DNA from 4 places in the Streptomyces sp. NPDC003393 genome. Region 1 is predicted to be linked to each of the others. Evidence: riboswitches for the same ligand, from Rfam matches in the RefSeq annotation. Region 1 holds a riboswitch; each other region holds the start of a gene.
What was found. Region 1 has a riboswitch for cyclic di-AMP ahead of ACWDUZ_RS20830 (M23 family metallopeptidase). Riboswitches for the same ligand answer to the same signal wherever they lie in the genome.
Positions count from the first base shown of each region.

Region 1 (5,825 bases):
CTGCGCCAGGCCGGCCTGATCGACTGCGAGCGCCGTGGTACCTGGGTGTACTACTGGGCGCTGCCCGGGGCCCTGGACGAGCTCGCCGGGTTCCTGACGACGCCGAAAGCCGCCCGGACGACGGCGTGACCGCGTCCCTCGGCCGCCGTGTCGCGGCCGAGGGACGCGAAGACCGCCCGAGTCGGTCGTGTGAGACTGCCGGTCCCCCGAGAGAGAGTGCGCCGATGCCCCTTCCGTACGTGCTGTTGTCCGCCGCCGTCTCCCTGGACGGCTACCTGGACGACACCGGCCCCGATCGCCTTCTGCTGTCCAGCCCCGCCGACTTCGACCGGGTCGACGAGGTACGGGCGTCGGTCGACGCGATCCTGGTCGGAGCCGGCACTCTGCGGGCCGACAACCCGCGGCTGCTGGTCAACTCGCCCGAGCGGCGCGCCGCCCGAGTCGCCGCCGGGCGGCCGGAGTACCCGTTGAAGGTCACGGTCAGCGCCTCCGGAGAGCTGGACCCCGAGGCCCGCTTCTGGCACACGGGCGGGGAGAAGATCGTCTACACGACCGACAAGGGTGCCCAGCGGCTGCGTGAGGCCGGTGTCGGCGCCCGGGCCGGCCACGGCGTCGACATCGTGGCTCTGGGGGACGCGCTCGACTGGCGGCTGCTGCTGGAGCATCTGCACGACGTGCGCGGGGTGCGCCGACTGATGGTCGAGGGCGGCGGGACGGTGCACACCCAGCTGCTCCAGCGGCAGCTCGCCGACGAGGTGCAGCTCGTCCTGGCCCCGCTGTTCGTCGGCGACCCCCGGGCGCCCCGGTTGTTCGGTCCCGGCGCGTATCAGGGCGGGCGGCTGCGACGGGTGGAGACGCGGGCCATCGGCGACGTCGTCCTCGTGCGTTACGAGCCGACCGCGCCCGGCACCGGGGACGAGGCCGTCCCCGCGGACCGGCACTGGCTCAGGATCGCCTGCGAGCTGGCGGCCCAGTGCCCGCCCTCGCGGACCGCTTTCAGCGTGGGCGCGGTGGTGGTCGCCGCCGACGGCACCGAGCTCGCCCGGGGCCACTCGCGGGAGGGCGGCGACCCGGTCGTGCACGCGGAGGAGGCGGCACTGGCCAAGATCGATCCGGCCGATCCGCGGCTGCCGGCCGCCACGGTGTACAGCAGCCTGGAACCGTGCGCCCGACGTGCCTCCCGGCCGCGCCCGTGCGCCCGGCTGATTCTGGACGCGGGGGTACGGCGGGTCGTCACGGCCTGGCGGGAACCGGACACGTTCGTCGAGGCCGCCAACGGGGCCGCGGTGCTCCTGGGCGCGGGCGCGGACGTCGTCGTGCTGCCCGAGTTCGAGGGTCCGGCCCGGGAGCCCAACCGGCACCTGGAAGGCGAGGCCCTGGCCCGGGCGGAGGAGAGGCGCTGACGGAGGCGGAGGAGGGGCGCCGGCGAGGGCCGGACCGAGCGTCGGAGAAAGGCCGGACCGAGCGTCGAAGAAAGGGGTGCGCGGGCCGCCCCGCGGATGGCGTACACTGGTGTCATGCCGACGCGGGGTGGAGCAGCTCGGTAGCTCGCTGGGCTCATAACCCAGAGGTCGCAGGTTCAAATCCTGTCCCCGCTACTGAAGGCTCAGGGCCGGAATCCGAACGTGGATTCCGGCCCTGAGTGTTTTCGACCCCGGGTCCGATCCGGGAATCCGCTTCGCGCATGCGCGCGTGGGACGCGCCGGTGATGGTCACGCTCGGCAATTGGATGATCTCCCTCCGCATAACATCTGAGACACCGTCAAATCCTCTGTGACTGCTGTGATGCAGGCGACTCGCCCGTTTTTCGGTGTCCTGGCCCAAAAGTCCTGGCCAAAAAGGTTTAAGGATCAAGCCGGACGGCTTGGAATCGCGCCCCGGCGTCTATTAACGTTCGATAACGCAGCGCGGTCGTCCCAGCCGTCACAAGAGGCGGCTCCGTGCGCACGCGCCGAATCCCGCGAGGGAACCGGGGAACCACCAACGTGGGGTGAATCGCGCGTCATCCACCGTGGCAGCACGGCTGATTGACGCGCGTAGGAGACCTTCCCGCTCCGAACCCGTCAGCTAACCCGGTAGGCGAGACGGAAGGAAAGGAGTACGCCCGAGTGGCGTCCAACCGGCCCGCACCAGAAGCCCCGTCCCTGCCGAGCCAGCGCACCGAGACCTTCGGATACGGCGCTCGGCGCCCCGACGAGGGCCCTTGGGAGGAGTGGAACCCCACCGAGGACTCCCTCCGCCCGGTACGTGGCCGACACCGGGTGGCCAAGCAGCGCGGCGGCGGGCTCGCCCGCAGCTCCACCGTGCTCGGCGTGGGTGTCATAGCCGCCGTCGGCGCGGGCGGCATGGCCAGCGCCAACACCGGCAAGCCCCCGGTCTCCATCTCGATGCCCGACCTGCCCTCCGTGGAGTCCCTGCCCGCCGTCGGCGCGCTGTTCCACGAGACCGACCACGACGCCCCGCAGGGCTCCGCGACCGTGCTCAGCGACGTCGGCGTGAGCTCCGCCGAGACCGGACAGGGCACCTCGGACGCGGGCGAGACGCTGCGCAACCGCATCATGGCCCAGGCCGAGCAGCAGCAGGTCCAGGTCGAGGCCAAAACCCAGCGGGCCGCCGAGGAAGCCGCCGCCAAGAAGGCCCAGGAGGCGGCCGCCAAGGCGCAGAAGGAGGCCGAGGCCAAGGCCGCCGCCGCGAAGAAGAAGGCGGAGGAGGAGGCCAGGAAGAAGGCCGAGGCGGAGCGGCTGGCGGCGCTGGCCAAGCAGTACACGCTGCCGACCTCCTCGTACACCCTCACCTCCACCTTCGGTGAGGCCGGCTCCATGTGGTCCTCCGGCTACCACACCGGTCTGGACTTCGCCGCACCCACCGGCACCCTGATCAAGGCGATCCACAGCGGCACCATCACCGAGGCCGGCTGGGCCGGGGCCTACGGCTACCGCACGATCCTCACCCTCGACGACGGCACCGAACTGTGGTTCTGCCACCAGTCGTCGATCAGTGTCTCGGTCGGGCAGAAGGTGACCACGGGCGACGTCATCGGCCGCGTGGGCGCCACCGGCAACGTCACGGGCCCCCACCTGCACCTGGAGGTCCACCCCGGCGGCCAGGCCACCGGCATCGACCCGATGGCGTGGCTGCGGGAGAGGGGCCTCAACCCCTGAGGCCCCGGGCGTCGAAGCCCGTTTACGCGATTTTTGCGGTCAGGTCCGGCGGGGCGCGGAATGGGCCCCGCCGGCCTGGTCGTTGACGCCGTACATGACTTCCCATCGCAAGCTTGGCTCGTCCGACCTCGAGGTCTTCCCGCTCGCCCTCGGCGGCAACGTTTTCGGCTGGACCGCCGACCAGCAGCGGTCCTTCGCCGTCCTGGACGCCTGCACGGCGGCAGGCGGCAACTTCATCGACACCGCCGACTCCTACTCGGCATGGGTGGAGGGCAACGAGGGCGGCGAGTCCGAGACGATCATCGGCAGATGGATCAAGGAGCGCGGCAACCGCTCCGACGTCGTCATCGCGACCAAGGTCAGTCAGCACCCGGACTTCCGGGGTCTGTCCGCCGCTAACATCAAGGCGGCGGCCGACGCCTCCCTCACGCGCCTGGGCACCGACTACATCGACCTGTACTACACCCACTTCGACAAGCCCGAAGTGCCGGTCGAGGAGATCGTCGGCGCGCTCGACGAGCTGGTGAGGGCGGGCAAGGTGCGGCACATCGCCGCCTCCAACATCTCCGCCGAGCGCCTCCGGGCCTCCCTGGACTTCTCCGACCGCGAGGGCCTCGCCCGGTACGTGGCGCTCCAACCGCACTACAACCTCGTCTCGCGCGACACCTACGAGGGCCCGCTGCGGGACGTCGCCGAGCGGTACGGCCTGGCCGCCGTGCCGTACTACGCGCTCGCCTCCGGCTTCCTGACCGGCAAGTACCGGCCCGGCGCGACGGTGGACAGCGCGCGGGCGCAGGGCGCCGCCAAGCACCTGGAGACCGACCGCGGCCGGAAGGTGCTCGCCGCCCTCGACGAGGTCGCCCGCGCCCATGACACCGAGGTCGCCACGGTGGCCCTGGCCTGGCTCGCGGCCCAGCCGACAGTGGCGGCCCCGATCGCCTCGGCCCGGACGGTGGAGCAGCTCCCGGCGCTGCTGGGAGTGGCGGAGCTGCGCCTGACGGACGACGAGATCGCACGGCTGACCAGGGCGTCGGCCTGAGCTCCGGCCCGGCAGCCCGGCGGCTGAGTGCGGCAGCCCTACGGCTGAGTCCGGTAGGGGTTGTACGGGCCCGCGGGGTGCGGCGCCACCGGCCCGGCAACGCCGTACCCCGGCCCGGGCGCACCCGTACCGTGCCCCGGCCCGGGCGCACCGGCCCCCGGCAGGCCCGGCGCGTGCAGCACCGGGCCGGGCATGCCGGGCCAGGGCGGCTGCGGGTGCGCCGCGTACCTCTGCGACTGCCCGTACACCCCGTACACGGGCCAGGGCGGGGCGACGACCCGCACCGGCGGGGCGGTCATCCGGGCCGCGTGGTCGAGCGCGGGCTGGGCGACCTCGCGCCGCCGCCACATCTCGTGGAGGAGCTCACGCTCCCGTACGGCGAAGTCGGCCCCGGCCCGTCCGAGGCGGCCCCGGCGGCGCAGGAAGGCCAGCGAGGTCGCGTACGCCTCGTACTGGGCGACGGTCCGGGCGGCCGGCTTGCCGAGGTGGTGTCCGGCGTAGTCGCGGGCCATCCGGCGGGCCCGCATCGAGCCCAGGGCGAACGGCTCGGCCGGGGTGAGCCACCCGGCGGCGGCGTACGCGGGCAGTTCCTCGCGGACGGCCCGCAACTCGCGCTGCCGGGTCCAGATGACCAGCCAGGTCAGCAGCCCGAACGCGGGCACCATGAAGGCGCCGTAGACGGCGTAGAAGCCGAACACGCCGAAGGTGGACGATCCGTTCCAGAAGGCGTGCATGCCCATCGCGAGCAGCAGCCCGGCCGGTGGCAGCAGCAGGCGACGCAGGCGTCGGCGCTCACCGGTCATGGTCGCGGCGATGCCGAAACCGATGCCGGTCAGCACGGTGAACAGGGGATGCGCGAACGGTGACATGACCACGCGCACGAAGAAGGTCGCCGCGGTGACGGAGGCGATGCCCCGGCCGCCGGCCATCTGGTCGGCGCCGAACGCGGTCCCCAGGTAGAGGATGTTCTCGGTGAACGCGAAGCCGGTCGCGGTCACCCCGGCGATGACCACCCCGTCGACGATGCCGGTGAAGTCGCGTCTGCGGAAGAGGAAGACCAGCAGCACTGCGGCGGCCTTCGCGGACTCCTCCACGATCGGCGCTATCACGGTCGCGCCGAGTGTGTCCGCGCCCGCCGGGTCGGCGGTCGCGGTCGCGATCCACTTCGTCGCGAAACTGTTCGCGACGATCGCTATCAGCGCCGCCGCACAGGCCCCCCAGGCGAAGGCGAACAGCATGTTCCGCCAGGGGCCGGGATCGACCCGGTCCAGCCAGCGGAAGGCGGCCACCAGCAGCGGCACGGGCAGTACGGCCAGCCCGAGCCCCACCAGGAACCCCTCGGTGCCGGTCTGCCGGCGGACGAGGGCGAGGATGACGAGACCGGACAGCGCGAGCAGGGCGGCGAGTGCGCCGTACCGCACCCGTCGTCGCTGCCACCAGTGCGCGTGGGGCGGCCGACCGCCGACGGGGGCAGGGCCGCTGCCGCTGGGCTGCGCCGGGTACGGAGGACAGGTGGCCACGTGATTGACCCTAACGAGGGAGGGCGCCGCCGCGCGACGGTGCCTCGTTGCCAATAGGGGACGCGAACAGGCTCGTCAGCCGGTGACACCGTGCTGTACGCGACG
Region 1 covers NZ_JBSFRB010000020.1:112,454-118,278, forward strand. Annotated here, with positions in the region: gene ACWDUZ_RS20815 (ArsR/SmtB family transcription factor) at 1-129, shown strand, start outside; gene ACWDUZ_RS20820 (dihydrofolate reductase family protein) at 225-1,403, shown strand; tRNA gene ACWDUZ_RS20825 (tRNA-Met) at 1,525-1,598, shown strand; cyclic di-AMP (ydaO/yuaA leader) riboswitch at 1,940-2,097, shown strand; gene ACWDUZ_RS20830 (M23 family metallopeptidase) at 2,109-3,161, shown strand; gene ACWDUZ_RS20835 (aldo/keto reductase) at 3,256-4,200, shown strand; gene ACWDUZ_RS20840 (PrsW family intramembrane metalloprotease) at 4,239-5,720, opposite strand; gene trmB (tRNA (guanosine(46)-N7)-methyltransferase TrmB) at 5,796-5,825, opposite strand, start outside.

Region 2 (5,825 bases), on a different contig from region 1:
CGGATCGGCCGACGATCCGTCACCGCCCTTGGCAGCACCGGAGAGCAGGCCGCTCTCCAGACCGCCGAGGTCCGGAAGACCGAGGTCGGTGGTGATCTTGGCGGTGCCGGACAGCTGCTGGACGTCCGACTTGGCGATTTTCTCGATGAGTTGCTGCGCGGTGATCTTCGGAAGGTCCGGGTCGCCGGAGTCGGCGAGTGCGGGGACGAGCCCGATCGTCGCCGCCGCCACCCCCACCACCGCGACCGGAACGACGTAGCGGGCGGCCTTGCGCCGCGCCGAGTGCGGGTCGTCGACCGCCGCGCCCCTGGCGTCGTCGGATTCGTACGGTGTCATGTGTGCCTTACCTCCGTCGTCGGCGGCGGCTGCCCGTCTGTACTGCTCCCACCCCCGAGCCGCCATTCTCACCCGAATCGGTGAGGAGTGGTGTGGTCCGTGGTTTCCATCTGACCAAATCGACAGCGCGGAAGCGTCAGACCGCGGAGCCAACTCCGCGTACGCCTGCGGTATGACACGAAGCGGCGGCGTCTCCACCCGTCCCGTAGGGGTCGGGTGGAGACGCCGCCCGTGTCCGTGAGGAGAAGCGACCCCGACAGGACGCTCCGGGAAGAACCGGCCTCAGCCGGCGCGGTGCACCACCGCGTCGCACAGCTCGAGCAGCGCGGCCTTCGCGTCGCACTCGCGCAGCGGCGCCAGCGCGGCGCGCGCCTCCTCCGCGTACCGCACGGTGTCCCGACGGGCCTGCTCCAGGGCCGGGTGCACCCGCAGCGCCGCGAGCGCCTCCGCGTGCCGTGCGTCGTCACTGAGGTCGGAGTCCAGCAGCTCGCACAGCGCGAGGTCCTCGGACAGGCCCAGCCGCTGTGCGCGCTCGCGCAGCCTCAGCACCGGCAGGGTCGGAATGCCCTCCCGCAGGTCCGTCCCCGGGGTCTTGCCCGACTCGTGCGAGTCGGAGGCGATGTCCAGCACGTCGTCGGCCAGCTGGAACGCGACACCCAGCCGCTCGCCGTACTGCGTCAGCACGTCCACGACGGTCTCGTCGGCGCCGGACATCATCGCGCCGAACCGGCACGAGACGGCCACCAGCGACCCCGTCTTGCCGCCCAGCACGTCCAGGTAGTGGTCGACCGGATCCCGTCCGTCCTGCGGCCCCGCCGTCTCCAGGATCTGCCCGGTGACCAGCCGCTCGAACGCCAGTGCCTGCACGCGGACCGCCTCGGGCCCGAGGTCGGCGAGGATCTGGGAGGCCCGGGCGAACAGGAAGTCACCGGTGAGGACGGCGACGGAGTTGCCCCAGCGGGTGTTCGCGCTGGCCACCCCGCGCCGCACGGCGGCCTCGTCCATCACGTCGTCGTGGTAGAGCGTGGCCAGGTGGGTCAGTTCCACCACCACGGCCGCGGGCACGACCCCCGGCGCGTACGGGTCACCGAACTGCGCCGCCAGCATCACGAGCAGCGGTCGGAAACGCTTCCCGCCCGCCTTGACCAGGTGCTGCGCGGCCTCCGTGATGAAGGGGACCTCGCTCTTGGTGGCCTCGATCAGCCCTTCCTCGACAGCCGCCAATCCGGCCTGGACATCGGCTTCGAGAGCCTGGTCCCGCACGCTCAGCCCGAACGGCCCGACGACGGTCACGAGGGGTCTCCTGTCTGCTGGTGTCTGCTGGCGCTTACACGGTTTGTCGATAGGTCGCTGCCATCACTCAAGTCAGCGTATCCGGTCACGTTTCGATCACCGATGGCGCCCACCGCTACAGGCCAGGCACTATCGGATCACGCCCGATATGACCGCTTATCACCACACATGAGCATATATTTAGCGACTCATCTCTCCCTACCCCGGGCCGCCTTCACTCGCACACATGCGCACAGGTGTACACGTACGCACAGGCCATGACGTCACGCGAAGTGACGACCATCATGCCCGAACACTCCATGGCCCGATTTAACCCTATTGTCATCTCAATCCCGTTTGGCCGTAATTGCTCCTCTCTCCATAATTCCGTGAGTTGGGTCACGCCGGGCCCTCGACCCTCCGTGCGGCCCGTCTTCTCGCCTTCCCTTCCCCCGCATGCCAGTTGACCCTTGGCGATAGCAAAGGATCAAGCACCCCATATGCCACAGATCAAGGTCAACTAGGACGATCCGCAAACCGAGCACTTGTTCCGGACATGTGCTGTCGCATACGTTCCCGGTCCATCGAGCGGACGCCGAATCCTGCCGCCGCCCGATGCCCATCGACTGAACCACTCATGGCAGGAGCGGGGGACCCAGGTAAGTCGCCGGGCCGGAGCGTTGTACGTCGCGCCGGAACGGCTCGGGGTGAAGCCACGTCCCACGGGACGCGGCCGGGCACCTCCCCGCCCGAACCCGACAGCTCACCTCGCAGGCGTAGGAGAGGAATCCGCATGTCCGCTCAGGTCCAGCGCCGCACCCGCACCACCCGTCTCGTTCGCACCCTCGTCGCCGGCGGCGCGGGTGCGGCCGTCCTCGCTCTGCCGCTCATCGGCGCGACCAGCGCCTCCGCCGCCACTCCGGCCAAGAGCACCACCGCGGCCGTGAGCACGGTGGCCCATTCGAACAACCTCGACGGCTGGATCCGCGAGTCCCTCGCAATCATGCACAAAAAGGGCATTCCGGGCAGCTACCACGGCATCTACCGCAATGTGATGCGCGAGTCGTCCGGCAACCCGCGGGCCATCAACCTGTGGGACTCCAACGCCGCCAAGGGCATTCCCTCCAAGGGCCTGCTGCAGGTCATCCAGCCGACCTTCAACGCGTACCACGTGGACGGCACCTCGTTCGACATCTACGACCCGGTCGCGAACATCACGGCCGCCTGCAACTACGCGGCCGACCGGTACGGCTCGATCGACAACGTCTTCAGCGCGTACTGATCGGTCGCCCCACCCGTTCGCCAGGGCCTGTCCGATCGGAATCGTCGGACAGGCCCTGGGGGAACAACCGCTCGAGGACGACGGCGATGCCGTCGTCCTCGTTCGACGAGGTGACCTCGTCGGCCACCGCCTTCAGCTCGGGATGGGCGTTGGCCATGGCCACGCCCCGGGCGGCCCACTGGAACATGGGGATGTCGTTCGGCATGTCACCGAAGGCCAGGGCGCTGTGCCGGCCGAGCCCCAGACGCTCGGCGGCCAGCGCCAGTCCGGTCGCCTTGGTGATGCCGCAGGGCTGGAGTTCGACGGTCCCGGGCCCCGACATGGTGACCGTGGCGAGCGAGCCGACCGCGCCACGGGCCACCTCGGCCAACTCGTCGTCGGACAGCACTGGATGGCGCAGCAGCACCTTGCTGATCGGCGCCTGCCACAGCTCCTCGCGCCGCTCGACCCGCCACGCCGGCAGGGTCGGATGCGGCATCCGGTATCCCGGCTCGATGAGCGTGAGCCCGTCCGCCCCGTCCTGGTCGACGGCGGCGTACACCTCTCCCACCTCGGCCTCGATCTTGCCGAGCGCGGTCTCCGCCGTCTCCGTGTCCAGCGTGACCGACCACAGCAGACGGTCGGTCCCGGCGTCGTAGAGCTGCGCCCCCTGCCCGCACACCGCGAGGCCCGTGGAGCCCAGCGCCTTCAGCAGCGCCCGGACCCTCGGCGCCGGCCGGCCGGTCACGACGAGGTGCCGGGCACCGGCCGCCTCGGCCCGCGCGAGCGCGGCCACGGTCCGTTCGGACACGGAGTCGTCGCCGCGCAGCAGCGTTCCGTCCAGGTCGGTGGCGATGAGGGCAGGTGCAAGGGGAGCGGGCATGATCAGAGAATACGGATCCGCCGCACCCCCGGCCCCACCGGAACCGGACGACCCCGTTCGGCCCTCGCTGCACCGGGTCACCCCCCTCCAACTCGCCTCCGCCGTCCGCGAATGCTCAGCCGTGGGCCGTCGCCAGATGACGGGCCAGCCGTGGCGAGGCGAACTCCGTGCCGCACACGAAGCGCATCACCGGGCCGTACGACGCCGCCGCCGGCAGGCCCGTGAAGTACAGGCCCGGGACCGAGGAGACGTAGCCCGCCCCGAGCTTCGGGGCACCCCGGCTCACCGCGACTTCCGTGCGCAGCTCGTGGCCGAGGAAGCCCAGCGCGGCCAGGTCGACGCGGTAACCGGTCGCCGCCACGATGTGGTCGGCGGTCAGTTCCCGGGTGCTGCTGCCCAGGGTGCGCACGGTCAGCGCCGCGTGGTCGTCGCGGGCCTCGGCGCGGAGGATCCGGGCCACCTCGACGACCGGCACCGTTCCCTCGAAGCGGTCGCGCAGCCACCAGGCGCCGAGCGGGCCGAGCACCCGCCGGGCCAGATGGTGGCGGAGCCGGGCGGGGAGGCGGCGGTAGGGGTGGGGGTAGTGGCTGAGCGCCCACAGCGACCAGGCGCGGCCGAAGGGGGACTCGGGGCGCAGCCTGGGCTGGTCCCAGGGCGGGGCGCCGAAGGCGACCTTGCCACGGCCGCGCGCCACCACCCGCACCCGTGCGCCGGCCTCCGACGCGAGCGCGGCAGTCTCCAACGCCGACTGGCCGGCACCGACGACGATCAGCTCCTTGCCGGCGAACCGGGTCAGGTCGTGATGCTGGCAGCTGTGGGAGACCGCCGCGGTGGGCGTGGGGCCGTCCGGTGCCGCGGCGGCCAGTTCCGCCGGCAGATGGGCGAGGCCCGACAGGCCGGTCGCCACCACGACCGCACGGGCGGTGAACTGCTCCCCGGAGTCCAGCTTCAGCTCGAAGCCGTCACCCGGCCGCCGGTCGACCGACACGACCCGGGTCCGCTCCAGTTCGGGCACCAGCCTGCGCTGGAACCACTCGCCGTAGGCGACGAAGGTCTCCACCGGGACGATGTCCTCGTCCGTGACCAGCCGTTCGATGCCGGCCGCGTCGCAGTAGTCGGCCAGGGTGTGGCCGTGTTGCGGGCAGTCGATGCCGGAGGCGGCCGGGGTCGACTTGAGGAGCATTCCGGCGGGCATGTGGTCCCGCCAGGCGACCATGGGCTCGCCGAAGACGCGGACCGGGATGCCGCGTGCGCGCAGATGGGCGGCGGTGGACAGGCCGTACGGCCCGGCACCGATGACTGCTGCCGGATGGTTCACGAAGTCCCTCCCCAGGACGTGCTGATGCGTCACTTCACGGGCCGTCGCGGTGGCCGTGGCCGACCGCGGGGACGACCGCCGAGACGGCCGCCGGACACGGCCGGCGGTGCCACCGGTTCGACGGGTGGATGCGGGGTTGCGGGGGCTGCGGGAGTGTGAGGGCGCACGTGCGTGCCGGTCGCGGCGGACGGGGCACGGGAGTGCGGGCGGTTGCCCGTGACCGGTGTCTAACCGGCCGCGCCGCCGCGGCGGTTGGTACGCCACAGCTGGTACAGGTGCTTCGCGCCGGGCCGTACGAAGCGGGCGAGCATCGTGAAGAACGGCAGCGGGTCGTCACCCGCCAGCCAGGCCAGCTCGGTCCCGCTCGCCTTCGCCGGAGCGTGCGGTGTGGTGTATCCGCTGCGCCGGTAGGCGATCAGGGCGGGCAGGTCGATGTTCTCCACGAGGTAGCGGCGGCCGGCCCGCTGTTCGCCCTCGGGAACGGGTCGCCCGGTCAGGTCCAGGTGCATGGCGCGTACGACGTCCACCCCCGGCTCGTTCTCGAAGAGCCGGAACTGGGCGCCCACGCGCGGGTTGAAGTCGAGCAGCTTGTACTGTCCGTCGCGCCGGTCGAAGCGCAGGTCGAGGTCGATGATTCCGGTGAAGCCGATCTGTTTGACGAAACGCGCGGCGAGGTCGGCGAGTTCCGGGTTGTCGACCACGTAGGCGTTGGCCGTCATCCCCGCGTGCGGCGGCCAGGAGCGGACCTTCACGCC
Region 2 covers NZ_JBSFRB010000010.1:107,398-113,222, reverse strand. Annotated here, with positions in the region: gene ACWDUZ_RS13345 (LolA family protein) at 1-336, opposite strand, end outside; gene ACWDUZ_RS13340 (polyprenyl synthetase family protein) at 619-1,629, opposite strand; cyclic di-AMP (ydaO/yuaA leader) riboswitch at 2,222-2,398, shown strand; gene ACWDUZ_RS13335 (transglycosylase SLT domain-containing protein) at 2,402-2,890, shown strand; gene ACWDUZ_RS13330 (HAD family hydrolase) at 2,877-3,752, opposite strand; gene ACWDUZ_RS13325 (FAD-dependent oxidoreductase) at 3,868-5,070, opposite strand; gene ACWDUZ_RS13320 (carboxylate--amine ligase) at 5,298-5,825, opposite strand, start outside.
Region 2: another riboswitch for cyclic di-AMP. It lies ahead of ACWDUZ_RS13335 (transglycosylase SLT domain-containing protein); the one in region 1 lies ahead of ACWDUZ_RS20830 (M23 family metallopeptidase).

Region 3 (5,825 bases), on a different contig from region 1:
TCATGAACTCCTGGATGTCCACGTTGGAGTCGGCGTGCGAGCCGCCGTTCAGGATGTTCATCATCGGCACCGGCAGCAGGTGCGCGTTCGGGCCGCCCAGGTAGCGGAAGAGCGGGAGGTCGGACGCCTCGGAGGCGGCGTGGGCGACGGCGAGGGAGACACCGAGGATGGCGTTGGCCCCGAGGGAGCCCTTGTTGTCGGTGGCGTCCAGGTCGAACATGGCCTGGTCGATCAGACGCTGCTCGGTGGCGTCGTAGCCGACGAGCTCCGGGCCGATCTGCTCGATGACGGCGAGGACGGCCTTCTCGACGCCCTTGCCCTGGTAGCGGTTGGGGTCCCCGTCGCGCAGCTCGATGGCCTCGAAGGCACCCGTCGAGGCGCCGGACGGAACGGCGGCACGACCCGTGCTGCCGTCGTCGAGGCCGACCTCGACCTCGACCGTGGGGTTGCCTCGGGAGTCCAGGATTTCCCGGGCTACGACGACGTCGATGGACGGCACGAGCATCTCCTTCGTGGATGTGACGCTGAAAGTGCGGGGCTTGTGAGCCTTGCGACTAGAGCCTAACCGTCCCCGGGCCCCGGCCGTCCGACCGACCGTCCCGTGGACAGGGTGACGGCCACATTGTTCCACACCGGAACAAAAGGAGGGAGCAGTTGCGGAAAGTCGAGGGAAACCGCCGGCGAAAAGGGCCCCGCCCCGGCGCGTACGGGGGAACACGCGCCGGGGCGGGGGGACTGGGGGGACGGGACCCACGGGACGGGGAGCCCGCGGGAGGGGAGCGGACCCGCGGCCCGCGCCGCCTACTTCAGGTGCAGCTGCTGGCCGGGGAAGATGAGGTCCGCGTCCTCGACGATGTCCTTGTTCAGCTGGAACAGCTTCTCCCAGCCGCCCTTGACGTGGTGCTCGGCGGCGATGGAGCTGAGCGTGTCACCGGAGACCACCTTGTACTCGCCGTCACCCTTCTCGACCTTCTTGCCGGCCGGGGTGGTGACGGTCTTCTTCGGGGCCGGACGCGTGGCGGAGCGGTCGGCCGCCTGCTGCTCGGTGGAGCGGGTGGTGGTGCTCTTGGGCGCGGTGCTCTTGGCGGCGCTGCCGGCGGGGGCGGTGGCACCGCTGTAGGGGGTGCTCGACAGGCCCTTGCCGCACACCGGCCAGGCGCCCTTGCCCTGACCCGCCAGCACCTTCTCGGCGACGGCTATCTGCTGCGCCTTGGAGGCCAGGTCGGCGCGCGGGGCGTAGGCGGTGCCGCCGAACGCGGCCCAGGTGGAGTTCGTGAACTGCAGGCCGCCGTAGAAGCCGTTGCCGGTGTTGATGGACCAGTTGCCGCCGGACTCGCACCGGGCGACCGCGTCCCACTCGGAGGCGGTGGCGGCGGAAGCGTTGCCGGCCGCCATCAGCGGGCCGGCGACGGCGGCGGAGGCGACACCGGCGAGTGCGATGGCGCGGGTGGCCTTGGAGGAACGACGGTGCTTGCCCTTGCCGGAAAACAGCATGGATGGATCCCCTCACCGACGCCTGCGAGGTGAGCTGTCGGGTTCGGGCCGGTTGAGTTGCCCGGCCGTGCCCTCGAAGAGGCACGGCTACACCCCAAGCCGCTCGGGCGAACTGCCCGCTGCGGCACTTACCTTGGGTCCCCCGCTCCTGCCTACGGCGCTCGACGCGACGACTGTTCCCGTGCGGCCGCCGGCAGGATTCGGCGTGGCGGCAGCCGGGGCTCGCGGTGGCGAGCGGTCATGACCGTAGACACGAGATCGACGGGATTTCAAAGACGATCACGGCTTCTGAGACTCATCCCACACTTTCACCGAATGGGACATTCAGTACGAAGTGTGACGTGAACTCCTGCTAGTTCTGGGCGCTTTCGACCGGGACATCCAGGCTCTGACCGGCGACGATGCGGTTCGGGTCGGAGCCGATGGCCGCCTCGTTGGCGTCGTAGAGGGCGTGCCACCCGCCGTGGACGTCAAGGGAGTCGGCGATGGAGGCGAGCGAGTCGCCGGCGCGGACGGTGTAGGAGTCGGCGGAGGCGGTGTGCGCGCCGCCGTCGCCCCGGGAGGCGTGCCGGCCGCCGGCCGCGCTCTCCGTCAGGTCCTCGGCGGCGCTGCCGCCGCGGTGCCGGCCGGTGCCCAGGGCCCCGGTGTCGACGAGAGCCGAAGATCCGACACTCTGCCGGTAGTTGTCCGAGTCGTCCCGGTCGGGTGCGGTCGAAGGCGACGCTTCGGGCGTCGCGACACCCTCCGTGCCGGACCCGGGAGTCGCACCGGACTCGGGGGCGCCGCCCTGCTCGCCGGACCGCGAGGGCGCGTCGGACGGATTCACGGGGGATGCGGAGGACGAATCGCCCGAAGAGGAGGATCCGGCACCGAGGCCGGCGTCCGAATCGGACGAGGACGAACCGGAGTTGCCGTTGTTCCGCGACGAGTCATCGAGCCCGGGGTCACTCACATCGGACGATCCGGACGTGCCGGATGCATCACTCGACTCCGACGATCCCGACGCATGCGACGAGTGGGACGCACCGGAGGAGCGGGAGGAACCGGACCTCGAGGACGAGTCGTAGCCAAGACCCGTGTCGACCTTCGCGGCACCGGTGTCCTTGGTGAGCCCGGAGAGCAGGCCGCAGGTGGGCCAGGCGCCGGGGCCCCGGTCGGCGAGGATCTTCTCGGCCACGGCTATCTGCTGGGACCGGCTGGCCTGGTCGGCGCTCGGGGCGAAGTCGAGGCCGCCGTACTCCTCCCAGTCGTCCTGGGTCAGCTGCAGACCGCCGTAGTAGCCGTTGCCGTTGTCGGCGCTCCAGGAGCCGCCCGTCTCGCACTGGGCCACCTTGTCCCACGTAGTGCCGTCGGCCGCGTGCGCGCCGGTGGCGCCGAGGAGCGGGATGGCGATGGCGGAGCCGGTCACTCCGGCGGTGACGAAGAGGGCCGGAGCCTGACGGGGGCGACGGTGACGGCCGTTCCCGGAGAGCATGCAAGGACCTTTCGGCGACAACAGATACCGACGTGACGGGTGATGCTCGTACGCCACGCTGATGCGTGAACGTATCGGCTGAGGATCCTCCGTCACAAGTTCATGCCGCGCAGATCACGTGAAGATCACACAGTTGAACGTGTGTCACCTTTGCTTCCGTCAACGCCGTTCTGCCGGTGGGAGGCCACGCTCTGCCGGGGTGAAGCGCACGGGCAGCGTCCGCAGTCCCCGCATGATGAGTCCGCCACGCCGGCGCAAGTCGTCCGGTTCGGCGTCGAGTCGGAGGTCGGGAAGCCGGGTGAGGAGCGTGGCGAGGGCGGTCTGGCCCTCCAGGCGCGCCAGCGGGGCGCCGAGGCAGTAGTGGATGCCGTGCCCGTACCCCAGGTGCTGGTTGTCGCGCCGGCCGAGGTCCAAGGTGTCCGGGTCGGCGAACCGCTCCGGGTCGCGGTCGGCGGCGGCGAGCACGACGAGCACCGGGTCGCCCGCCGCGATGTCCTGTCCGCCGATGGTGAGCGGCCGGGTGGCGAACCGCCAGGTGGCCATCTCCACCGGGCCGTCGTAGCGGAGCAGTTCCTCGACGCCGGTCTCCAGCAGGCCGCGTTCGCCGCGGGCCAGGGAGTCCTGGAGGCGGTGTCGCTGCTCGGGATGGGTGAGCAGGGCGTAGGCGCCGTTGCCGATCAGGTTGACGGTCGTCTCGAAACCCGCGAAGAGGAGGATGAAGGCCATGGCGGCGGCCTCCTTCTCGGTGAGGTGCTCACCGTGGTCGGAGGCGCGGATGAGGCCGGAGATCAGGTCCTCGCCGGGGGCCGGCTCCGCGGGCAGCGCCTGCCGCTTGCGGTGGATCAGCTCGGCGAGGTAGCCGCGCATCTTCTTCACCGACCGCGCGACGCCACCCCGCGGGCTCTTTCCGTGCCCCTGGGGGTCCGAGGGCTTGCCCCCGGGAAAATGCAGCATCATGCCCGCCCAGTCGCGGAAGTCGTCCTGGTCCTCGCGCGGGACGCCGAGCATGTCGCAGATGGCGTAGATGGGCAGCGGGAAGGCGAACTCGTGGATGAGGTCGGCGGTGCCGCGGTCCGCGAACCCGTCGATGAGCCGGTCGGTCAGCTCCTGCACGCGCGGCGCGAACTCGGCGACCCGGCGGGGCGTGAACGCCTTGCTGACCAGGCGGCGCAGCCGGGTGTGGTCCGGCGGGTCGATGTTGAGCAGATGCGTCATCAGCTCGGCCTTGCGCTCGCCGGGGATGCCGGTCCTGTCCTTGGCGTGCGCCGGCTCGTCGTGGTGCGCGGGGTTCTTGCTCAGACGCTGGTCGGCCAGGGCCTGCCGGGCGTCGGCGTAACGGGTGACCAGCCAGGCCTCGACTCCGCTGGGCAGGCGGGTGCGGTGCACGGGGGCGTGCTCGCGGAGCCAGGCGTAGGCGGGGTAGGGGTTGCTCGCGAACTCCCAGGTGAAGAGTTCGGGGGCGGGCTGCTGGGGCTCGTCGGTCCGGGACTGGTCGGTCACTCTCCGACCGTATCCCGGGGGTCCGTGACCGGCCCGCCCCGGACCGTCGGCGCGGGGCAGCGCACCTGTGGCACGCGGCCCCGCCCAGGAGGAACGCCGCTCAGTGTTTGAGGAGGAAGTCGTACACCGCTTGCCGGCCCTCGTCGTTCGCGGCCCTGCTCTGCACCGAGTGCGCGGCTCCCTCGACCACCACGACCTCGGCGCGCGGGGTGAGCTTCTTCTGGTCGTACAGCCACTCCACCGGCGTCGACAGATCACGGTCGCCGCCGAGCAGCAGGACCGGGATGTCGCCGGGGAGCCTGCGGTGCGGCGACGGCAGCGGGGGCGCCTGGGTGAGCGGCCAGTGCAGGCAGCTGAGCATCGAGCCGAGGCCCGTGGCGGTGGCGGCGTCGAAGGGGCCGTAGTCGTGGGGGGTCAGCCCGGCGCCCGCCTTCTCCAGCGCCTCGCGCCGTCCGGCCAGGGGGGCGTCCGACCTGCCCCAGGGGTAACGGCCGTCCAGGCACAGCGTCGAGGCGTGCAGGCCCTGGCTCAGCTCCTCGGCGGTCGCGGCGTTGCCCTGCCGGGTGCCCGCGATCAGGCCGTGCAGCGGTCCGGGGTCGCCGCCGGCGGCCTTGTGCAGGGCGTCGATCATCTCCGCGTAGTCCGGGTCGACGAATTCCCAGGTGGTCAGCGCGTCGATGACGTCGACGCCGTTGCCGTAGGTGTCCACGACCTCGGCGAGGTCCGCCGCGGGGTCCGTGGTGCAGTGGATCGCCGCGCACGCCGTCCGCAGCACGCGCGGTGCCGCGCGCAGGGCGGCGCGGTCCATCGGGTCGTACCCGCTCTGCGGTACGACCGAGTCCAGCACCAGCCGTGCGACACGGCCCGGGTGCGCCAGCGCGTACCGCGAGGCGGTGTACGTGCCGTAGGAGACACCGTCCAGGGTCAACTTCCGTACGCCCAGCGCGAGGCGCAGCAGCTCCAGGTCGGCGACGGTGTCACCGGTGCTGTAGAAGCGGCGCTGTTCGCCGACGGCCGCGGCGCAGTCCTTCACCGCCTGCTCGGTGGGCGGGGTGAGGTCGGATGCGCCCATCTCCTGCTGGAGCCGCGGGCACTGCAGCGCGCCCCCGCCGGTGCCGCGCTGGTCGATCATCACCAGGCGGTAGTCCTTCAGGACCGGCGCCATCCTCTCGCTGATCCGCTGCACGAACGGCACGCCCGGCTGGCCCGGGCCGCCCGTCAGGAACAGCAGGACGCCCTTGGGGGCCTTGGCGTTGTCCGCCATCGCGACGTTCAGGCCGAGCCGGCCCGGTGTGCGCCCCCGGTGGTCGAGCGGGACGCTCAGGGTCGCGCAGGTGAAGCCCTCGAGGCCGGGGCA
Region 3 covers NZ_JBSFRB010000004.1:198,410-204,234, reverse strand. Annotated here, with positions in the region: gene eno (phosphopyruvate hydratase) at 1-505, opposite strand, end outside; gene ACWDUZ_RS06285 (transglycosylase family protein) at 802-1,494, opposite strand; cyclic di-AMP (ydaO/yuaA leader) riboswitch at 1,499-1,664, opposite strand; gene ACWDUZ_RS06280 (transglycosylase family protein) at 1,847-2,968, opposite strand; gene ACWDUZ_RS06275 (cytochrome P450 family protein) at 3,128-4,468, opposite strand; gene ACWDUZ_RS06270 (alpha/beta fold hydrolase) at 4,569-5,825, opposite strand, start outside.
Region 3: another riboswitch for cyclic di-AMP. It lies ahead of ACWDUZ_RS06285 (transglycosylase family protein); the one in region 1 lies ahead of ACWDUZ_RS20830 (M23 family metallopeptidase).

Region 4 (5,825 bases), on a different contig from region 1:
TTCGCCTTCTTCCGTTCTCGCTCTCGGCGTACGGGATCCGGGAACTTCGCCAGGGGTCCGTGCACTTGCATACAGTGGCAGGACCGGCAGGACAAGGGCGGTTCGCGGACCGCCACCGCGATCGAAGGGACGCACATGCCCATGGGTCACACGGCCACAGCCGAGGCAGGCTCCGGGGGCCTGACAGCGACCGAGCACCGCCTGGCCAACGGTCTGCGCGTGGTGCTCTCCGAGGACCACCTGACCCCCGTCGCGGCGGTGTGCCTCTGGTACGACGTCGGCTCCCGCCACGAGGTCAAGGGACGCACCGGACTGGCTCACCTCTTCGAGCACCTGATGTTCCAGGGCTCCGCCCAGGTGAAGGGGAACGGCCACTTCGAACTGGTGCAGGGTGCCGGCGGCTCGCTCAACGGCACCACCAGCTTCGAGCGCACCAACTACTTCGAGACCATGCCCACCCACCAGCTGGAGCTCGCCCTCTGGCTGGAGGCCGACCGCATGGGCTCCCTGCTCGCCGCCCTGGACGACGAGTCGATGGAGAACCAGCGGGACGTCGTCAAGAACGAACGCCGCCAGCGCTACGACAACGTGCCCTACGGCACCGCCTTCGAGAGGCTGACCGCGCTCACCTACCCGGAGGGCCACCCGTACCACCACACGCCCATCGGCTCCATGGCCGACCTGGACGCGGCCACCCTAGAGGACGCCCGCGCGTTCTTCCGTACGTACTACGCCCCCAACAACGCCGTGCTCTCGGTCGTCGGCGACATCGACCCGCAGCAGACGCTGGCCTGGATCGAGAAGTACTTCGGTTCCATCCCGTCCCACGACGGCAAGCCCGAGCCCCGCGACGGCTCGCTGCCCGAGATCATCGGCGAGCAGCTGCGCGAGGTGGTCGAGGAGGAGGTCCCGGCGCGTGCCCTGATGGCCGCCTACCGGCTCCCGCACGACGGCACGCGCGCGAGCGACGCGGCCGATCTCGCGCTGACCATCCTGGGCGGCGGCGAGTCCTCCCGCCTCTACAACCGCCTGGTGCGCCGCGACCGCACCGCCGTCGCGGCCGGGTTCGGGCTGCTGCGGCTGGCCGGGGCGCCCTCCCTGGGCTGGCTGGACGTGAAGACCTCCGGTGACGTCGAGGTCCCGGTCATCGAGGCCGCCATCGACGAGGAACTCGCCCGGTTCGCCGAGGAGGGTCCCACGGCCGAGGAGATGGAGCGTGCCCAGGCCCAGCTGGAGCGCGAGTGGCTGGACCGGCTCGGCACGGTCGCGGGCCGCGCGGACGAGCTGTGCCGGTACGCGGTCCTCTTCGGTGACCCGCAGCTCGCCCTGACCGCCGTCAAGCGCGTCCTGGAGGTGACACCCGAGGAGGTCCAGGAGGTCGCCAAGGCACGCCTGCGCCCCGACAACCGCGCGGTGCTCGTCTACGAGCCGACCACCGCCGACACGCCCGAAGCCGGCGACACCCAGGACGCGGACGCCGCGGCCACCGACGACACCGAGGAGGCGGCGAAGTGACCGAGCTCGCCACCATGGACTTCCACCCCCAGCCCAAGGCGGGCGAGGCCAAGCCGTGGGCGTTCCCGGCGCCCGAGCGCGACACGCTCGACAACGGCATGACCGTCCTGCGCTGTCACCGCCCCGGCCAGCAGGTCGTCGCCGTCGAGGTGCTGCTGGACGCCCCCCTGGACGCCGAGCCGGCCGGCCTGGACGGCGTCGCCACGATCATGGCGCGGGCCTTCTCCGAGGGCACCGACAAGCACTCCGCGGAGGAGTTCGCCGCCGAACTGGAGCGCGCCGGCGCCACCCTCGACACGCACGCCGACCACCCCGGCGTACGACTGAGCCTGGAGGTCCCCGCCTCCCGTCTGGCCAAGGGCCTCGGCCTGCTGGCCGACGCCCTCAGGGCGCCGGCGTTCGCCGACTCCGAGGTCGAGCGGCTGGTGCGCAACCGGCTCGACGAGATCCCGCACGAGCTGGCCAACCCCTCCCGTCGCGCCGCCATGGAGCTCTCCAAGGAGCTGTTCCCGGCCACCGCGCGCATGTCGCGCCCGCGCCAGGGCACCGAGGAGACCGTCCGCGGCATCGACGCGGCGGCCGTGCGCGCCTTCTACGACCGGCACGTCCGCCCCTCCACGGCCACCGCCGTGGTCGTCGGCGACCTCACCGGCATCGACCTCGACGAGCTGCTCGGCCAGACCCTGGGCGCCTGGACCGGCTCGCCGGCCAAGCCGCGGCCCGTGCCGGCGGTGCACGCCGACGACACCGGCCGGGTGGTCATCGTGGACCGTCCCGGAGCGGTCCAGACGCAGCTGCTCATCGGTCGCATCGGACCCGACCGGCACGACCGTGTGTGGCCGTCCCAGGTGCTCGGCACCTACTGCCTCGGCGGGACCCTCACCTCCCGTCTGGACCGCGTCCTGCGCGAGGAGAAGGGCTACACCTACGGTGTGCGGTCCTTCGGTCAGGTGCTGCGCTCGGCGCCCGACGGCTCGGGCGCCGCGATGCTCGCGATCAGCGGCTCGGTCGACACGCCGAACACCGCTCCGGCCCTGGACGACCTCTTCACGGTGCTGCGCAAGCTCGCCGCCGAGGGCCTCACGGACGCCGAGCGGGACGTCGCCGTGCAGAACCTCGTCGGTGTGGCGCCGCTCAAGTACGAGACGGCCGCCGCCGTGGCGAGCACGCTGGCCGACCAGGTCGAGCAGCACCTGCCCGACGACTACCAGGCGACGCTCTATCAGCAGCTCGTCGCCACCGGCACGGTGGAGGCCACCGCGGCGGTCGTCCGCGCCTTCCCGGTGGACCGGCTGGTGACGATCCTGGTCGGTGACGCGGCGCAGATCAAGGAGCCCGTGGAGGCTCTGGGCATCGGGCAGGTGAGCGTCGTCACGGCCGAGTAGCGATCCGCGGCGACTCCGTCCGGCACGGGCGCGAGGCACGCGCGCGTGGGGCCCTGGTGACCGAAGCGTCACCGGGGCCCTGCGATGTCCGAATTGGGGTAGAGGTTGCCTGTCTGCCCTGTGGCATGCGCTACAAAAGTCCGAATCGGTTTGGGAAGTGACCAAGCTCCCCTCTAGCGTCGGTCCGGCTGTTCGTCGGGCAGTGCGCCGCACCCGCGGCACCGGACAGCCATCGCCGAGTCCCCGTACGGCGCGAGCCAGGGGAGCCGGGGACCCACCCAGTCCCTGGGGTGAATCGGACACCCGCGCGCAGCGAGGGGTCCGTAGGAGACCTTCCTGCTCCGAACCCGTCAGCTAACCCGGTAGGCGAGAGGGAAGGAAAGGACCAGCGTCTGCATGGCGTTCACGCGCGCCACCGGGAAGCATCGCCGCCCCAGCCGCATGCACCGCACCACCGCTTGCGCGGTGGGTGCCGCGGCACTCACCACCACCGGAGTCCTCGGCACTCTCGCCGCCACACCGGCCCTGGCCGCCGAGGGTCCCGCCCCCGAGGAGACCGGCCTGACCCCGGTCGTCACCATCGGTGACAGCGTCGCGGCGAAGATCGATGCCCAGGCCACCGCCCAGCGGAAGGCCGCCGAGCACAAGAAGGCCGAGGAGGCCGCGCGCAAGAAGGCCGAGGCCGCGCGCAAGAAGGCGGCCGAGCTGGCGAAGAAGGAGCGCGAGGCCAAGGAGCGCGCCGCCCGCGAGGCCGAGCGCAGGCGCCTCAACGCCTTCGTGTCGCCGATCGCCGGCTCGTACGTCTCCACCGGTTACAGGACCGGCGGCTCCCTGTGGTCGTCCGGTTCCCACACCGGCGTCGACTTCCATGCCGCGAGCGGCACCTCCGTGCACGCCGTCGGCCGCGGGACCGTCGTCCAGGCCGGCTGGGGCGGGGCCTACGGCAACCAGGTCGTGATCAGGATGGCCGACGGCCTGTACACCCAGTACGGCCATCTGTCCTCCATCGGCGTCTCGGTGGGCCAGCAGGTCGTCCCGGGCCAGCAGATAGGCCTGTCCGGCGCGACCGGCAACGTCACCGGACCGCATCTCCACTTCGAGGCACGCACCACTCCGGAGTACGGCTCCGACATCAACCCGATTCTCTACCTCCGCCGGCACGGTGTGAACGTCTGAGCGACCCACGTGGTCCTGTCCGAAAGCCCCGGCCGGTGAGGCCGGGGCTTTCGGCGTTCCAGGTGGATCGCTGTCCAAAAAATGTGGCTGGATTCCGGCCTGCCGTCGGAAATTGCCGTTCACTGGAATACAGTCGCAACGGGCGTCCGGTGCGGCGCACAGACGGGGATTCCGGCGGGATTCAGGCGGAGGTCGGTCATGCGTATTCCGGCGCACTCGGTGTGCACGGCGATCCGGGACGACATCGTCGCCGGAGTCCATGAGCGCGGCAGCCGGCTCACCGAGGAGGTCCTCGCCCGCCGCTACGGCGTCTCGCGGGTCCCCGTGCGCGAAGCCCTGCGCACCTTGGAGGCCGAGGGCTTCGTGGTGACCCGGCGGCACGCCGGGGCGTGCGTGGCGGAGCCGACCGAGCAGGAGGCGGCCGACCTGCTGGAGATGCGGCTCCTGCTGGAACCGCTGGCCGCGTTCCGGGCCGCCCAGCGGCGCACGGAGGCCCACCTGAAGGTGCTGCGGGGGCTGGTCAGGCTGGGGCAGGAGCGGGCGGGGAGCGGCGGCGGCGAGGAACTGCGGTCCCTGGGGAGCTGGTTCCACGAGACGCTCACCCAGGCCTGCGGCAGCCCGGCGCTCACCACCATGCTGACCCAGTTGCGGCACAAGATCGCCTGGATGTACTCGGTGCCGGTCCCGGCCGACCCCGTGAAGTCCTGGGCCGAGCACGGCGCCATCGCCGACGCGGTGGCGCGCGGCGACGGCGAGCGCGCGCGGGCACTGACCGCCGTGCACGCCGAGCGCGCGAGCGCCGCCCATCGCGTGAGGACTTCGCAACGTCCCGTAAACACGTCGGGTGCACGGAATTAACGCGGCGGCCGTATACAAGAAGGGCTGTTCAGCAGGGGGTATTTTTCCTTGCCCTTTTCCGTGAGTGGCATTCCGGTCTGCCGGAATTTCGCTCGGTGTGTTGCGGGATCGGTCTTTCGAGATGAGTGGGAAAGGGCGAAACCGCGCCACCCCGGACCGGGTGATGCGGTTTCAGCGTCCCGGACGGGACGTCAGCGCTCGATCGGGCCGTCAGACCGTCTCGGGAAGCTCCTCGAGTCCCTCGGAGACCAGCTTGGCCAGCCGGTCCAGGGCGGCGTCCGCGCCCTCGGCGTCGGAGGCCAGGACGACCTCCTCGCCGCCCTGGGCGCCGAGGCCGAGGACGGCCAGCATGGAGGCCGCGTTGACGGGGGTGCCGTCGGCCTTGGCGATCGTCACGGGGACACCTGCGGCCGTGGCGGCCCGGACGAAGATGGAAGCGGGGCGGGCGTGGAGGCCCTCGGCCCAGCCGACGTTGACGCGGCGTTCAGCCATGTGATGCTGCCCTTCGGGATATCAGGGTTGTCTAGACCAGTTTCCCACACGTGAGGCGTGCCCGGAGCGGCACGGTGTCCCGTCCCCGCACGCGTCGGACCGCGGCCTCGATCCGACCCGTTTCCTCGCGCGGTTCCTCCACAGACTGCCTCGCGCCGTTGTCGGACGCTAGCCGTACTCTGGGCCCCATGCAGACCTCGTCGGACCGGCATGAGTATCCCGCCCACTGGGAGGCCGACGTGGTGCTGCGCGACGGCGGCACAGCCCGGATCCGCCCCATCACCGCCCAGGACGCCGACCGCCTGGTCAGCTTCTACGAGCAGGTCTCGGACGAGTCCAAGTACTACCGCTTCTTCGCGCCCTACCCGCGTCTGTCCGCGAAGGACGTCCACCGCTTCA
Region 4 covers NZ_JBSFRB010000018.1:114,839-120,663, forward strand. Annotated here, with positions in the region: gene ACWDUZ_RS19485 (M16 family metallopeptidase) at 136-1,515, shown strand; gene ACWDUZ_RS19490 (M16 family metallopeptidase) at 1,512-2,900, shown strand; cyclic di-AMP (ydaO/yuaA leader) riboswitch at 3,124-3,284, shown strand; gene ACWDUZ_RS19495 (M23 family metallopeptidase) at 3,297-4,076, shown strand; gene ACWDUZ_RS19500 (GntR family transcriptional regulator) at 4,275-4,934, shown strand; gene ACWDUZ_RS19505 (HPr family phosphocarrier protein) at 5,145-5,426, opposite strand; gene ACWDUZ_RS19510 (GNAT family N-acetyltransferase) at 5,615-5,825, shown strand, end outside.
Region 4: another riboswitch for cyclic di-AMP. It lies ahead of ACWDUZ_RS19495 (M23 family metallopeptidase); the one in region 1 lies ahead of ACWDUZ_RS20830 (M23 family metallopeptidase).